Regions from separate parts of the Arthrobacter sp. GmRoot5-12 genome, predicted to be linked through region 1. Evidence: riboswitches for the same ligand, from Rfam matches in the RefSeq annotation. Region 1 holds a riboswitch; each other region holds the start of a gene.

Region 1 (4,817 bases):
ATCGGCTACTTCATCCAAGGCGGTGGCATGGGAGGCGGCGGCATGGGTGGCCGCGGCAATTCAGAGGTGGCCGCCTGGGTCCAGGCCAACTTCCAGGCCCAGACCGTAGGCAACTCCACCGTGTACCAACTCACCAAGTAGGACTCAATGGCCAGCCACTACCCAGTGTCCGTCCACACTGCGTCGGTCCACACCGGACACCCTGCCGGTGCTCCTGCCGCCGCGCATCATCCTGTCCCGGCCCGCTTCCGGCCGGACCCGCGGGCGCTCCGGCGGCGGCTGGAACTGGCAGCGGTGCTGGCCGGGACCGCCGTGCTGTACTTGTGGAACCTTGGAGCATCCGGCTGGGCCAACGCGTTCTATTCCGCCGCGGCCCAGGCCGGATCGCAGGACTGGGCGGCCTGGTTTTTCGGCTCCTCCGACGCCGCCAACGCCATCACGGTGGACAAGCCGCCGGCGTCGTTGTGGGTCATGGGGTTGTCCGTCCGGATCTTCGGCCTCAGTTCCTGGAGCATCCTGGTCCCCCAGGCGCTGATGGGCGTCGGCACCGCCTGGCTGCTCTACCTGGCCGTACGGCGGGCCGCGGCGCCTGCCACGGCCGATCCACGGCTGGCGCACCGCGCAGGACTGATCGCCGCAGCCGTCCTGGCCCTCACCCCCGTTGCCACGCTGATGTTCCGCTTCAACAACCCGGACGCCCTGCTGGTGCTGCTCATGACGGCAGCCGCCTACGCGGTCCTCCGTGCAGTCCAGGAGGACCGGTTGCGCTGGCTCCTGCTGGCCGGAGTGTTCCTGGGCTTCGGCTTCCTGGCCAAGCAGCTGCAGGTCCTGCTGGTGGTTCCGGGATTCGCCATCGCCTACGCGCTGGCAGGCCCGCACAGGCTCCCGCGGCGCCTGCTCCGGCTGGCCGCGGCGGGAGCGGCCATGGTGGCCTCCGCCGGGTGGTGGCTCCTGGCGGTGGAGCTGACGCCGGCCGGCCTGCGTCCCTACATCGGCGGATCGCAAAACAACTCCATCCTGGAGCTCACGCTGGGTTACAACGGGCTGGGCCGGCTGACGGGCGACGAGACCGGCAGTGTGGGCGGCGGCAACGGCTGGGGAGATCCCGGGCTGCTCCGGATGTTCAACAGCGAGTTCGGCGGCCAGATCGCGTGGCTGCTGCCGTCCGCCCTGATCCTTGCGGCGGGCCTGCTGTGGTTGGGCCGGCGGGCACCGCGGACGGATGCGGTCCGCACCGCCGTCATCATCTGGGGCTTGTGGGTGCTGGTGACGGGCCTGGTCTTCAGCTTCATGGCGGGCATCATCCACCCTTACTACGCCGTGGCGCTGGCGCCGGGGATCGCCGGGCTTGCGGGGCTGGGCACGGTCCTCCTGTGGCAGCACCGGCAGCAGCCACCCGCCGCACTCCTGCTGGCCGCAGCGGTGGCCGCGGCCGCCCTGATGGCCTTCCAGCTGCTTGGCACCACGTCCGCCTACGGCGCGGGGCTGCGTTGGCTGGTCCTTTCCGGAGGCTTGGCGGCCGCAGCGGGCGTGGCGTTCGGCAGGTTCCTGCGCTGGCGTGCCGTGCAGCGGACGACGGCGGCGCTCGCCATTGCGGCGTCGCTCACCGGGCCGCTGGCGTACTCCCTTTCCACGGCGTCGACAACGCACAGCGGGGCGATAGTCAGTGCCGGGCCGTCGTCGGGCTTCGGCCCTGGCGGGACGGGCCCTGGCCGGACCGGCCTTGGCGGGACCGGGACAGGCAGCACCAGGCAGCCAACAACCCAGGGAAGCACGGCCCGCCAGCAGGGCGCGTCCGGAGGAACACTTCCCGGCGGAACCGCTGCTGCCGGTGGTCGCGGAGGCGGGGCCTTGGGAGGCCTCTTGGGCGCCCCAACGCCGTCCGCGGAACTCGTGGCAGCACTCAGGAATGGCGCCTCAGGCTACACCTGGGCAGCGGCAGTGGTGGGTTCGAACAACGCTGCCGGTTACCAGTTGGCAACGGAACTGCCGGTCATGGCGGTGGGTGGGTTCAACGGCACAGATCCCGCCCCTACCTTGGCGGAGTTCCAGGATCTGGTGTCCCAGGGAAAGATCCACTACTTCATCACAGGCGGAACCATCCGGGCCAGTACCGGTTCGGACGCTGCCGCCCAGATCGCCCAGTGGGTGGCGAACAACTTCACGGCGCAGAGCATTGGCGGCACCACCGTCTACCTGTTGGCTGGGTAACGGGAACTGTAACGGTCGGCGCGCTGCGCTCATGAAATGGGGCGGCCATACCCCAATGGGACCGAGGTTACGAACGGGGAATCCGGCAAATCAACGCGCTGAGGATCGTGACTTCCGTTACCTAAATGTGACTTTCGCGTGCACTTCCTGTAGCGTCGATTGGGTGCGGCCCCCGTTCGGGCCGCATATCCCGGGTCGACGCCAAGCTCTGCCGCTTCCCCGGATTCCGATTGAGCTACGGCAGAGGCGGGGGACCCACCGTCCCGGGCATTGAATGCCCTTGGGGTTAAGCCAGTACGTGATCTTTCCGTACGGCCGGATGCCCTCATCCGAACCCGACAGCTAACTCCGCAGGTGTGAGAGGCGATCAATCATGTCCAAAAACACGGCAGAAGCACGCCTGCTGCAGGCCAAGGCTAAACACAGGGCCGCGCAGCAGGCCAAGAAGACCACCCTGGGCCAGCGCGCCGCCGTCCTTGCAGCATCGTGCGCGGTGCTGGTGGGGGTAGGCGCGGCAGGACAGGCCACCAGCAGCATGACTCCGGTGTCATCCACCGCGTCCAACCCTTCCACGTCGGCGTCCGACGCTCAAATGAGCATCGAGAAGAGCGAGATCCGCTCCAACCCGGCAGCAAGCCCCGCGCCCGCTGCCATCAGCGTGGCACCGCAGGCAGCGGAACCGGCCCCCGCAGCGGCACCGGCAGCACCCGCAGCGCCTGCCCCGGCCCCGGCGCCTGAGCCCGCCCCCGCACCTGAGCCGGCTCGCGCCGTCGCGGTTAACGATCCTGCAGGCGCCCAAGCGTACGCCGCCAGCCAGCTGGGGGCGTTTGGCTGGGGACCGGACCAGATGCAGTGCCTGCAGACGCTGTGGACCAAGGAGTCCGACTGGACCACCACGGCCACCAATTCCAGCAGCGGGGCATACGGCATCGTCCAGTCCCTGCCCGCTGAGAAGATGGCAAGCGCCGGCGCGGACTACCTCACCAACTACCGCACGCAGATCAACTGGGGCCTGGACTACATCAAGAAGAGCTACCAGTCGCCCTGTGGTGCCCTGAACTTCCACCTGGCCCACAACTGGTACTAGGCACTCCTCCCCCCGGCGGCAGCGATGCCGGGGGAACTGCACCAAAGCGGCGGGCCGCATCATCATGATGCGGCCCGCCGCTTTGGTTAACCAGCGCCCGGTCCGGCGCCCTGTCCGGTGTTCCCGCCAGCGCCCTGCCCGGCGTTCCGCCACGGGATGTACTGGACAGCCCACTTGTTTCCGTCCGGATCGGCGAAGTACACGAAGTGGCCCCAGTCCTGGACGTCCACATCGCTGACATCCACGCCGTTGCTCTTGAGCTGGTCATGCGCCGCATTGATGTCGTCGACTACCATCTGCAGGTTGGAGCCCGTGCCGGGCGGGGCGTCGACGAGTCCTTCGCCGATGCAGATGGAGCAGGCCGAGCCCGGCGGCGTCAACTGCACAAAGCGGATGGAGTCCGACGGCCGCTCGTCGTAGTCGGCGTTAAAGCCCACTTTGTTGACGTAGAAGTCCTTGGCACGGTCAACGTCGGATACGGGGACAAAGACAAGCTCGAGTTTCCAGTCCATCCGCACAGGCTAGCGGCGGGACACCCGTTGGGAAAGAGCCCGTTCAAACAGGGCAGCAGCGCTACCCGGCGATGCCGTAGAGGCGGTCGCCGGCGTCGCCCAGCCCGGGGACAATGTAGGACTTCTCGTTGAGCTTCTCGTCGATGGAGGCCAGGACGATGTGCACGTTGGCCCCTGACAGTTCCTCCTCCAGCCGCGCCAGGCCCTCGGGGGCGGCCAGCAGGCAGATGCAGGTGACATCGGAAGCGCCGCGCTTGAACAGGAACTTGATGGCTTCGCGCAGGGTTCCGCCCGTGGCCAGCATGGGGTCCAGGACGAAAACCTGGCGGCCGGTGAGGTCCTCCGGCAGGCGCTCCGCGTAGGTGATGATGTCCAGCGTCTCCTCGTCCCGGGCCATGCCCAGGAAACCCACTTCAGCGGTGGGAACCAGCTTGGTCATGCCTTCCAGCATTCCCAGGCCGGCGCGCAGGATGGGAACCACCAGCGGGGTGGGCTTGGTGAAGGCGGTGCCGACGGTGGTGCTGACGGGCGTCTCGATGGTGACGGGCTCGGTGCGGACCTCCCGAGTGGCTTCGTAGGCCAGCAGGGTCACCAGCTCTTCCGTCAGCTGGCGGAAGACCGGCGACGGCGTGTTCTTGTCCCTCAGGACAGTGAGCTTGTGGGCGACCAGGGGGTGGTCAACAACGAGAGTGCGCATCCCCCAAAACTATCACTCGGCGCTGCCCTTCCCGCGTCCGGAGTGTTCGCCGTCGTGCAGTTCCTCGGCCACCACGTCCCGGACGATGGGACGGTCGAACGACGGCGCTGCCCCTGCGTGCTCGCGCCTTCGGACCAGGTGGAACAGCCGGTGGGCCAGGATAACGATTGCCACCCAGGCCAGGCCCAGGATCCAGCCGGCCATAACGTCCGTGAGCCAGTGGTGGCCCAGGAAGACCCGGCTCAGGCCCATGGCGATGATGAAGATCGAGCCGGCGGTGATGGCGGTAACCCGGACCCGCATGGTGTGG
Region 2 (4,817 bases), 150 kb from region 1:
CAGCGACGGGGTGTTGTAGGTCTGGTTCAGGCGGGAGTTATCGATCGCGGTCTGCAGGTCCAGGAAATCCGGGATCCAGCGGCCGCTGGCCTTGATGCGCGCGGCGCGTTCCAGCGCTGCGGGGGAGAACAGGCCAAGCCAGAGGCCGCCGTCGGAGGCAAAGTTCTTCTGCGGGGCGAAGTAGTAGACATCGCTCTCGGCAACGTCCACGTCCAGTCCGCCGGCCGCCGATGTGGCGTCCACGAGGACCAGTGATCCCTCGTCGGCTCCGGCTACCCGCTTGACGGGGGCGGCGACGCCGGTGGAGGTCTCGTTCTGCGGCCAGGCGTAGACGTCCACGCCGGCCTCGGCCTTGGCTGCGGGCCGGGTGCCGGGCTCGGACTTGATGATGGAGGAGGCTTCCAGGAAGGGCGCCTTGTTGGTGGCGGCGGCGAACTTGGACCCGAACTCACCGAAGGACAGGTGCTGGGCCTTCTTCTCCACGAGGCCGAAGCTCGCGATGTCCCAGAAAGCCGTGGAGCCGCCGACGCCGAGGACCACCTCGTAGCCTTCCGGGGCGCGGAAGAACTGGCTCAGCCCTTCACGGACCGCTCCGACCAGGTTCTTGACCGGGGCCTGCCGGTGCGATGTGCCAAGGATCGTCTTGGAAGCTGCTGCCAGCGCGTCGATCTGCTCCTGCCGGACCTTTGACGGGCCGGCTCCGAACCGCCCGTCCTGGGGCAGGAGGTCGGCGGGGATCGTGATGCTGGTGTCGCTCACAGGTGCTCCAATTCGGCGGGGACAAAAGTTTGGTCCGGAAGGGCGGGCGGTCGGTGGCCGGCAGCGCCGGTGGCTGCGCTGCGGGCCATTCCCATTCTGCCTGAACCGCCGCCGGGGGCGGGAGCCAGGCCCGTCATAGTCCGGACAGTGAGACGTGCCGTCCCCGCGCAGCCCCTCGGGGCGCGGCTATTCGGACAAAGTCAAAATAGGCTAAGCTTTCCCCCGGACTACTTTGCGCGAAGAGGCGATACGGTGGGACAACGCAAGGTACTGCGCTCGAGGAGCTGAGCTGGATGACGGATCTGATCGACACTACGGAGATGTACCTCAGGACCATTCTGGAGCTTGAGGAAGAAAACATCGTTGCCCTTCGGGCCCGTATCGCCGAGCGTCTGCGCCACTCCGGTCCCACCGTTTCCCAGACCATCGGCCGCATGGAGCGGGACGGGCTGGTGGTCGTATCCGGCGACCGGCACCTGGAACTCACGGACACGGGCCGCAAGCGCGCCACGGAGGTCATGCGGAAGCACCGGCTGGCCGAACGCCTGCTGGCAGACGTCATTGGCCTGGACTGGGCCTACGTCCACGACGAAGCCTGCCGCTGGGAACATGTCATGAGCGAGCGCGTTGAGCGCCGCATCTACGAGATGCTGGACCACCCCACCGAGTCGCCGTACGGCAACCCCATCCCTGGCCTTGCGGCGCTGGGCGGCCAGGCGGGGCCCGGCTTTGCCGACGGCGCCATCAGCCTGGTGGAAGCGATGAAGAATTACGGGCCCGCCTCCGGAGTGACCATCAGCCGCCTGGCGGAGCCGATCCAGGTGGAACCGGAACTGCTGGCGCAGCTGGACGAGGGCGGTATCCGGCCGGGTGCCGCCGTGGCGCTGGAACGCGTGGGCGAATACATCTCCGTGCGGGTCCCTGGAATCGAAGGCGCATTGGAGCTGCCGCCCGAGGTTGCCGCCCACGTCTTTGTGGCCATCAGCCAGCCCTGATCGGGGCGCCCATACCCCACAGAGGGGCAACCACGCAAAGGTAACGGAATTGTTACCTAGGGTCTTAAGCCCCTATAGTGGAACCAAGCGTTGATACATAAGCGTTACCTGATCCGGAGCCGAGCTCTGCCAGCGGGCCAGGTGCACGAGTCGTTACTGGCAGAGGCGGGGGAACCACAAGCGGCAGCGGGGGACTGCCTTGGGGTGAAGTCCGTCAGCAGCAAGCCTCTCCAGTGAAGGATTCTTCCGGGAATACCCCCTGTGCAGAAGCTTGCCTAAGGCGGACCGGGTCTTTGATCTCTCTGACCCGAATCCGACAGCTAACTCCGCAGGCTTCTTCCAGAGAGGAACCCTTCTTGACCATGCAGACCTCCCGGGGCCGCCGCCGCGCGGCCGGCCCCCCTTCGGCACCCCGGGTTGCCGAAGTTGTCGCAGCGGAGCGCCCCCGCGACCTGCATCGTGACGCGCGCCGCCGCCGGGGTCCCTTCCGGCAGATGACGGAGTTTGCCGCCGCCAGCGGTATTGGCCAAAAAGCCGGCATTGCCCTTGCCGCCACAGGCCTGGTGCTGACGGTCACGGTGCCCGCCACGAGTCCCGTCATGGCCACGGATGCCGCCGGCAGTGCCCCCATGGCCGCGTCCGCCGTCAGCCCCCAGCCCCAGATCTCGGCCGATGTCGGAGCACAGATCGACTTCAGCCGGTCGGCCGTGGTGACCCAGGCCGACCCGGACGGGAAGCTGAAGCAACTCCTGAGCGCCCAGTCCGCCGGCTCCGTCACGCGTGCCGCTTCGGCCGGCACCCTGGCTGCACCCCTCGCCTCCCTCACCACCGCTTCCCCCTTCGGCTACCGGGTCAGTCCGATCACCGGAGGCTCCGGAGACTTCCACCGGGGCCAGGACTTCGTGGCGCAGTGCGGGACCTCGGTCCTGGCCGCCGCGACAGGTACCGTGACCTTTGCCGGCTGGCACCAGTTCGGTGGCGGAAACCGCGTGGTCATTGACCACGGCAACGGGCTGGAGACCACCTACAACCATCTCTCGTCCTTCAACGTCAAGGTGGGCCAGACCGTCTCCCGCGGGGACGTGGTGGCACTGAGCGGTACCACGGGCGCATCCACTGGCTGCCACCTCCACTTCGAGGTGCAGGTCAATGGCGAAGTTGTCGATCCCATGGGCTGGCTGTAGCCAAATGGTTGCCCGCTCTCACATGTCCGCGACGCGCCGTGACCTGAATGTGACATTGAAGCAAAACTGCTGTACCGTCTAACTCGCGTCAACTTTTCCGAAGTTGACGCTCTTGAGTGGATTGCCTAACTCTGCCACCGCTCAAGGTCCGTTCGCATTTCATCGTCTGGCAGGGGCGGGGGAACCAATTTTGGCCTTCATGTTCAGAAGGCCTTGGGGTTAAGTCACAAGCTTCCCAGGAAGCAGCGTGGCCGGGTGACTCCCATCCGAATCCGACAGCTCACCTCGCAGGCATTGGGAGAGGCTACCTTCGTGTCTTCACGCCATCATTCTGCGCGCCACCGTGCGCAAACGGTTCGCACCAACCCCCTGGACGCCATGTCCAAGGCCGTCAGTGCAAATGCCGGGACCGTAGGCCGCCAGGCTGCCGTTGTGGCAGCGGCTTCCGGCCTCATCCTGAGCATGGGCCTGCCCGCCACGGCAGCTGACACCACGGCCGGTGTCTCTGCCTCCACCGAGTCCGGCTCGTCCCAGGCAGCCCTCGCTGTCACGGCCGCACCCACGGCCACGGTGTCCTTCGAGCGTCCGGTCGTCAAGACCACCGCTGCTCCGAAGGTGGAAGCGGTGCGTACCCAGTCCACGGCCTCGGCGAACCGCGCCACCACTGCAGGCCAGGAGGCGTCTCCGGCCGCCAAGACGGCGGAGACCGTATCCGCTGCGGCAACCTCGGGCATCGCTGCCATCGCCTACACCGGCATCGGCCACTCCTACGTGTGGGGCGGCACCAGCCCGGTCACCGGCTGGGACTGCTCCGGGTTCGTGCAGTGGGTTTACGCCCAGGCCGGAATCAGCATCCCCCGCACCAATGCGTGGAGCATCATGACTCCCACCTCCACCCCGCAGCCGGGTGACCTGGTTGTCCAGAACGGTGGCGCGCACGTCGGCATCTACGTCGGCAACGGCATGATGATCAGCGCACTCAACCCCTCCCAGGGCACGCTGCTCCACTCGCCTGCAGCCACTGGCACCTCCTCGTACTACCACTACGGCAACTAGTTCTTGGGCTTAACGCTCCAAGGGCTATTTCTTTGCCCAAGGCTTTTTCGCTAGAAACCACATCCCCGTTCGGGACGCGCCGACGTACCCCCAAGATGCCGGCGCGTCCAACAACCTTCGCCTGCCTACAAGCGGTTTGAGGGAAAAACGAAAGAGAGAACTGATGACGACTCGTGCCACCGCACGGCATCGCGCCGAGGTCACCAAAACCAACTCGATCGCTGTTATTGCAAAGGCCGTCAGCGACAACGCAGGCGGCATGGGCCGCCAGGCTGCGGTTATCGCTGCCGCTTCCGGCCTGGTCCTGACCAGCGGCATCGCGGCCAACGCTGCCGACGCCAACGTCAAGCGTGATTCCGCTCCGGCGTCCGCACTGGAAGTTGAATCCGCAATCGACGCCCCGATTTCCGCGGCTTCCACCATCGCCATCAGCTACGAGAAGCCCGCTGTCACCACCACGCCGGCTCCCGTCGCCGAGCCTGAGCCCCAGGTCGAGGTGCAGGAAGCTGCTCCTGCCGCCGAGCCCGTTGCGGCTCCCAAGGTCACCGCCAAGGTTGCCACCGCTGCTGCTCCGGCCGCTCCCGCTGCCCAGGCTTCCGCCAGCGGCAAGGGCGCTGCAATCCTCTCGGCCGCCTACGCCCAGCTCGGCGTTATGCAGGACTGCACCATGCTGGTCACCAACTCGCTGGCCGCCGTCGGCATCCACTTCCATGACTGGCCCGCCGGCTACCTGTCCCTGGGCCGCACCGTGAGTGCAGCCGAAGCGCAGCCGGGCGACCTGATCTACTACGCTGACGGCGGCGCGGGCATGGCCCACATTGCT
Region 3 (4,817 bases), 2.7 Mb from region 1:
CCGCCGGCAACCAGCACGGGAAGCAGCGGGCGGAACTACGGCGATAGGGTTAAGCCATGACGGCAGCAGCTGAATCCACGGTCACTTTTGACGGCCGTTTCGCCCGGGAACTGTCGGAACTCGCCGTTCCCTGGCAGGCCGAGGAAGCCCCCAGCCCCGAGCTCCTGGTCCTGAACGACAGGCTCGCACGCGACCTGGGCCTGGACCCAGGGTACCTTCGCAGTCCCGAAGGGGTGCGGCTCCTGGTGGGCAACCACGTTCCGGCGGGCGCCACCCCGGTGGCGCAGGCCTACGCGGGCCACCAGTTCGGCGGCTACTCTCCGCTGCTTGGCGACGGACGCGCCCTGCTGCTTGGTGAGGTCACGGACAAAGGCGGCCGCCTCCTGGACCTCCATCTCAAAGGCTCGGGGCGCACGCCGTTTGCCCGCGCCGGGGACGGACGTGCCGTCGTCGGGCCCATGCTCCGTGAGTACGTGGTAAGTGAAGCCATGCATGCCCTGCACATTCCCACCACCCGCTCGCTCGCCGTCGTGGCAACTGGCCGGCAGGTCAGGCGTGACGGCATGCTGCCCGGTGCGGTCCTGGCGCGGGTTGCCGGCAGCCACCTGCGCGTCGGCAGCTTCCAGTACGCGCGGGCCACGGAAAACTTCGAGCTGCTGAAGCGGCTGGCGGATTTCGCCATCGGCAGGCACTACCCGCACGCTGCCGGCGCCCCAAACCCCTACCTGGAGTTGTTCGCCTCGGTGGTCTCCGCCCAGGCGGACCTGGTGGCCCGGTGGATGCTGGTGGGGTTCGTGCACGGGGTCATGAATACGGACAATATGACCATCTCAGGGGAAACCATCGACTACGGCCCGTGCGCGTTCATGGATGTGTTCAATCCCGCCGCTGTCTACAGTTCCATCGACGTCAGCGGACGCTACGCCTACGCCAACCAGCCGGTGCTGGCCGAATGGAACCTTGCACGGCTGGCGGAGGCAATGCTGCCGCTGATCGACGGGGACCAGGAAAAGGCGGTTGCCCCCGCGGTGGAGGTACTTGGCGGATTCCGCGGACAGTACAGCCAGGCGTGGTCCGGCGGCATGAAGGCCAAGCTGGGCCTGTCGGGGGATGCGGACAGCGACGCCGCCTCCGCCCTGGTGGACGGTGCCATTGCCATCCTGAAGGACGGGCCGGTGGACTACACCTTGTTCTTCCGGAACCTGGGCAAGGCCGCGCGGGGGGACCTCCGTCCCGTGCGCGGCATGGTCCTGGACCTTGAAGCGTTCGACGCCTGGGCGGAGCGGTGGCAGGCCCTGGGGCCCGACGCGGAACTGATGGACAGCGTGAACCCTGCCTATATTCCGCGGAACCACCTCGTGGAAGAGGCGCTGTCCGCCGCCACTGACGGAAACCTGGCTCCCCTGCAGCAGTTGCTCGAGGCCGTCGGCAGCCCCTTCGCCGAGCGGCCGGGCCTGGAACGCTACGCCGAAGGTGCCCCTGAGGATTTCGGCACCTACATGACCTTCTGCGGGACGTGACTGTTCAGCGGTACGGTGCGGAAATGACAGGAGGGCGGCAGCCGGGAATACCCGGCTGCCGCCCTCCTGTCTAAGAACAGCTTTGCTGTTTAGTACCAGCCTGCTGCTGCCAAAGCGTTGCGAAGGCTAGGCTACGCGGACTGCGGAGTAGCCGCCGAGCCAGCTGATGGAGTGGACCTCGGTGCTGTAGCCGTTGACGCCGCCGCTCACAACCTGGCCGTTGCCGGCGTACACGCCCACGTGGCCGGAGGTGATGATCAGGTCGCCGGGGGCGGGAGCGCCGACAACGGTTCCGTACTGGAAGAACTGCGTGGGGGCCAGGTCGCCGACGGACTTGCCGACGGAGCGCAGGGCCTTCTCAACCATTGCGGTGCAGTCCTGGTTCACGCCGACCTGGCTGTAAGCGGATGCCAGGATGGCAGCGCCGGTCCCGGTGCCGGTGGACGCCGCCGGGGCGGCTGAGGCGTAGGACATGTTCATGCCGGTGTTTGCCGGTGCGGTTGCGGCTGCCGTCTGGACGGGAGCTGCTGCCGGCGCCGGGGCTGCGGTGTGGCCAGCGCCGGGGATCTGGATCTGGTCACCGGGGTAGATGATGGAGGACAGTCCCAGTCCGTTGGCGGCAAGGACGTCGTTGAGGCTGACGCCATGGGCGGCCGCGATGGCCCCGATGGTGTCGCCGGACACCACCGTGTGGACGGTTCCTGCTGCTGCGGCGGGTGCTGCTGCCGGGGCAGGTGCGGAGTATGCCTGGACGCTGGTGTTCTCAGTGGTGTCCGGGCCGGTGACACCTGCATGGGCCGGGGCTCCGACGCCAAAGGCAATACCGGACGCTGCAGCAACGGCAAGCGCCGGACGGCCCAGCGAACGGGCCTGGGACTTGGCGGTTACGGCGAGGCCCTCGAGCACAATGGAGCGGGCCGGAGTCGCGCGGTGACGGGCAGTGGTGGAAATTTTTGACACAGTTGATCGCCTCTCCCATGCCTGCGGGGTGAGCTGTCGGGTTCGGGCTGGAGATACCCGGCCGGTAGCTGGCTCCGCGGGCGGAGGCGCTAACGACTTAACCCCAAGGCCACATGTGGCCGTAGAAACTTGGTTCCCCCGTCCCTGCCAAACGGAAAGCGGTTGAATCCCATGATCAGCGGCAGGGCTCGGCATGCTGACGGGAATGTCCCGTCTGAGAGGGACACCAAACGACCATAACCCGCGCTGCCCCCGATTGTCACATTTGGATAACATACGAGGCTCCCCTCTCAATTGCGCAAACGTCTTGATGTACTTCGCATTTCGGGCGGTGACCTCGACCGATGCAGGCAGGGTCTTTATCGCTGCAAACGGTAACAATGTGGCCACGGACGCGCCCTCGGGGGCCGCGCCGGACGGTAAGCTTCGGGACTATGCCCCTGTTCGTGACCAGCCGAGGGATCCCGCTCCTCGGTGGCGTGCTGGCCATCGCCCTGGCCGCCGCCACCGTGCTGCCGGCCGCAGCGGAGGAGCCGCCGCCCGGCGGATATCCCTCCTGGTCGGATGTGCAGCAGGCGCAGTCGTCCGAAGCGGCAAAAGCTGCAGAAATTGCCACCATCGACGGGCTCTTGACCGGCCTGCAGGCGCAGTCGGAGGCAGCCGGGGACGCAGCCGTACGGTCGGCCGCCGAATACGCTGCCGCGGATGCAGAGCTCCAGTCCGCCACATCACGCCTGGAAACCCTGTCCGCACGGGCCGCCCGCGCAAACGACGAAGTGGCCCGGTACCGGAAGGACCTCGGCGCCCTGGCCGTGCAGTCGTACAAGACAGGCGGGACCAACGCCGGGTTCTTCGTGGCGCTGGACGCCCTGGGGACCAACAGCGTCCAGGGCCTCAACCTCGTCAAGCTCGTGGGGGACAAGACGGCCGCGTTGGTGGTCAAGGCGGCGGCGGCCGGAAAGGTATCCGCTGCCCTGGTGGAACAGGAAAAGGTTGCCAGGAGCGAACGGGAGCGCCTGTCCGGGGAGGCAAAGGCAAAAGCCGGGGCAGCCAGTTCCGCCAGGGACGCACTGGCACGGCAGGTGGCCGAGGAGCAGCGGCACGGCGGCGAGCTAACGGCCCAGCTTGCCGCCCTGAAAGGGACGACGGCGGCGCTTGAGGGGGAGTACCGCCAAGGCCAGGCTGCGCTGGCTGCCTACGAGGCGGCCCAGGCGGCCAAGCGCGCCGCAGCGGAGGAGCAGGCCCGCCGCCAGGCCGAAGCGGCCGCCAGGGCCGCCGCGGCGGCCGCCCAGCAGCCCAGGCCGCCCGCACCAGCCGCCCCAGCCGCCGTGGGCGGCAATCCTGTCCCGGTGAATCCAGCCCCTGCCAATCCTGTCCCGGCCAACCCTCCGCCGGCCAACCCTGTCCCTTCCGTTCCGGAGGCGCCGCCAGCCGAGCCGGCCCTGCCCAGCCCGCCCGCCGTCGTCGTGCCTTCCATTCCCGGTGGAGCGGTCAACGATCCGGCAGGGGCGAAAAGCTACGCGTCCGGACGCCTTGCCGCTTTCGGCTGGGGCCAGGACCAGTTCCTGTGCCTGGCCCAGTTGTGGACCAAGGAATCCAACTGGCTGACCACCGCCACCAACGCGTGGTCCGGGGCCTACGGAATTGCCCAGGCACTGCCGCCCGGCAAGTATGCCAGCGCCGGGAGCGACTGGCTGACCAGCTACCGGACGCAGATCGAATGGGGCCTGGGCTACATCCGTGACCGCTACGGGTCGCCCTGCGGGGCATGGAACCATTCCGTATCCCTGAACTGGTACTGACTGACGCGCTAGGCTTTCCCCATGCCAGATTTCGAACGGTTCCGTGCACTGCTCGAAGAGGAGCGGACGCGGCGGATGGCCTTGCTGCCGGCGCTGCGGGCGGACATCGACGCTGCGAATTCGGCCCGTCAGGACTCCAACGTCGACGACGAACACGATCCGGAGGGGGCCACGATCGCCTTCGAGCTGTCACAGGCATCGGCGCTGCTGAAACAAAGCTCGACGGGGCTGGACCAGATTGAAGCTGCCCTGGCCCGGCTGGCCGCGGGGACCTATGGCATCTGTGCGGTGTGCGGGGAACCCATCGCCGAGGGCAGGCTGGAAGCCCGGCCCTGGACCCCGTTCTGCATCCACCACGCCTCCGCGGGGCGCGCGCGGTGACCGGCACAGCGGACGTGGTGTCCGCTGCGGCGGAATTTGTTGACCGTACCCTCCAGAATGAGGGCGCCTGGTACCGCGCGGACGACGTCGCACACCGCCTGGGCGGTGTGCTGGCCTCGTATGGTTCCTCCGTGGGCGCCGTCCGTGGAACCGT

What was found. A riboswitch is a leader RNA that binds a small molecule or an ion and turns the genes downstream of it on or off. The one in region 1 is predicted to bind cyclic di-AMP.
Region 2: linked by a shared signal. The riboswitch ahead of AC6JAM_RS04645 (M23 family metallopeptidase) and the one ahead of AC6JAM_RS05285 (aggregation-promoting factor C-terminal-like domain-containing protein) in region 1 are both predicted to bind cyclic di-AMP.
Region 3: linked by a shared signal. The riboswitch ahead of AC6JAM_RS18220 (C40 family peptidase) and the one ahead of AC6JAM_RS05285 (aggregation-promoting factor C-terminal-like domain-containing protein) in region 1 are both predicted to bind cyclic di-AMP.

The regions. Positions count from the first base shown of each region.
Region 1 covers NZ_AP046056.1:1,189,481-1,194,297, forward strand. The annotation lists gene AC6JAM_RS05275 (ArnT family glycosyltransferase) at 1-141, shown strand, start outside; gene AC6JAM_RS05280 (ArnT family glycosyltransferase) at 148-2,211, shown strand; cyclic di-AMP (ydaO/yuaA leader) riboswitch at 2,419-2,579, shown strand; gene AC6JAM_RS05285 (aggregation-promoting factor C-terminal-like domain-containing protein) at 2,585-3,298, shown strand; gene AC6JAM_RS05290 (VOC family protein) at 3,385-3,810, opposite strand; gene upp (uracil phosphoribosyltransferase) at 3,872-4,507, opposite strand; gene AC6JAM_RS05300 (phosphatase PAP2 family protein) at 4,520-4,817, opposite strand, start outside.
Region 2 covers NZ_AP046056.1:1,036,768-1,041,584, reverse strand. The annotation lists gene serC (phosphoserine transaminase) at 1-759, opposite strand, end outside; gene AC6JAM_RS04650 (iron-dependent transcriptional repressor DtxR) at 1,053-1,754, shown strand; cyclic di-AMP (ydaO/yuaA leader) riboswitch at 1,880-2,104, shown strand; gene AC6JAM_RS04645 (M23 family metallopeptidase) at 2,117-2,938, shown strand; cyclic di-AMP (ydaO/yuaA leader) riboswitch at 3,067-3,246, shown strand; gene AC6JAM_RS04640 (C40 family peptidase) at 3,317-3,994, shown strand; gene AC6JAM_RS04635 (NlpC/P60 family protein) at 4,158-4,817, shown strand, end outside.
Region 3 covers NZ_AP046056.1:3,916,976-3,921,792, forward strand. The annotation lists gene AC6JAM_RS18210 (ribonuclease Z) at 1-73, shown strand, start outside; gene AC6JAM_RS18215 (protein adenylyltransferase SelO) at 57-1,520, shown strand; gene AC6JAM_RS18220 (C40 family peptidase) at 1,647-2,480, opposite strand; cyclic di-AMP (ydaO/yuaA leader) riboswitch at 2,484-2,654, opposite strand; gene AC6JAM_RS18225 (coiled-coil domain-containing protein) at 2,915-4,282, shown strand; gene AC6JAM_RS18230 (TraR/DksA family transcriptional regulator) at 4,304-4,663, shown strand; gene AC6JAM_RS18235 (DNA alkylation repair protein) at 4,660-4,817, shown strand, end outside.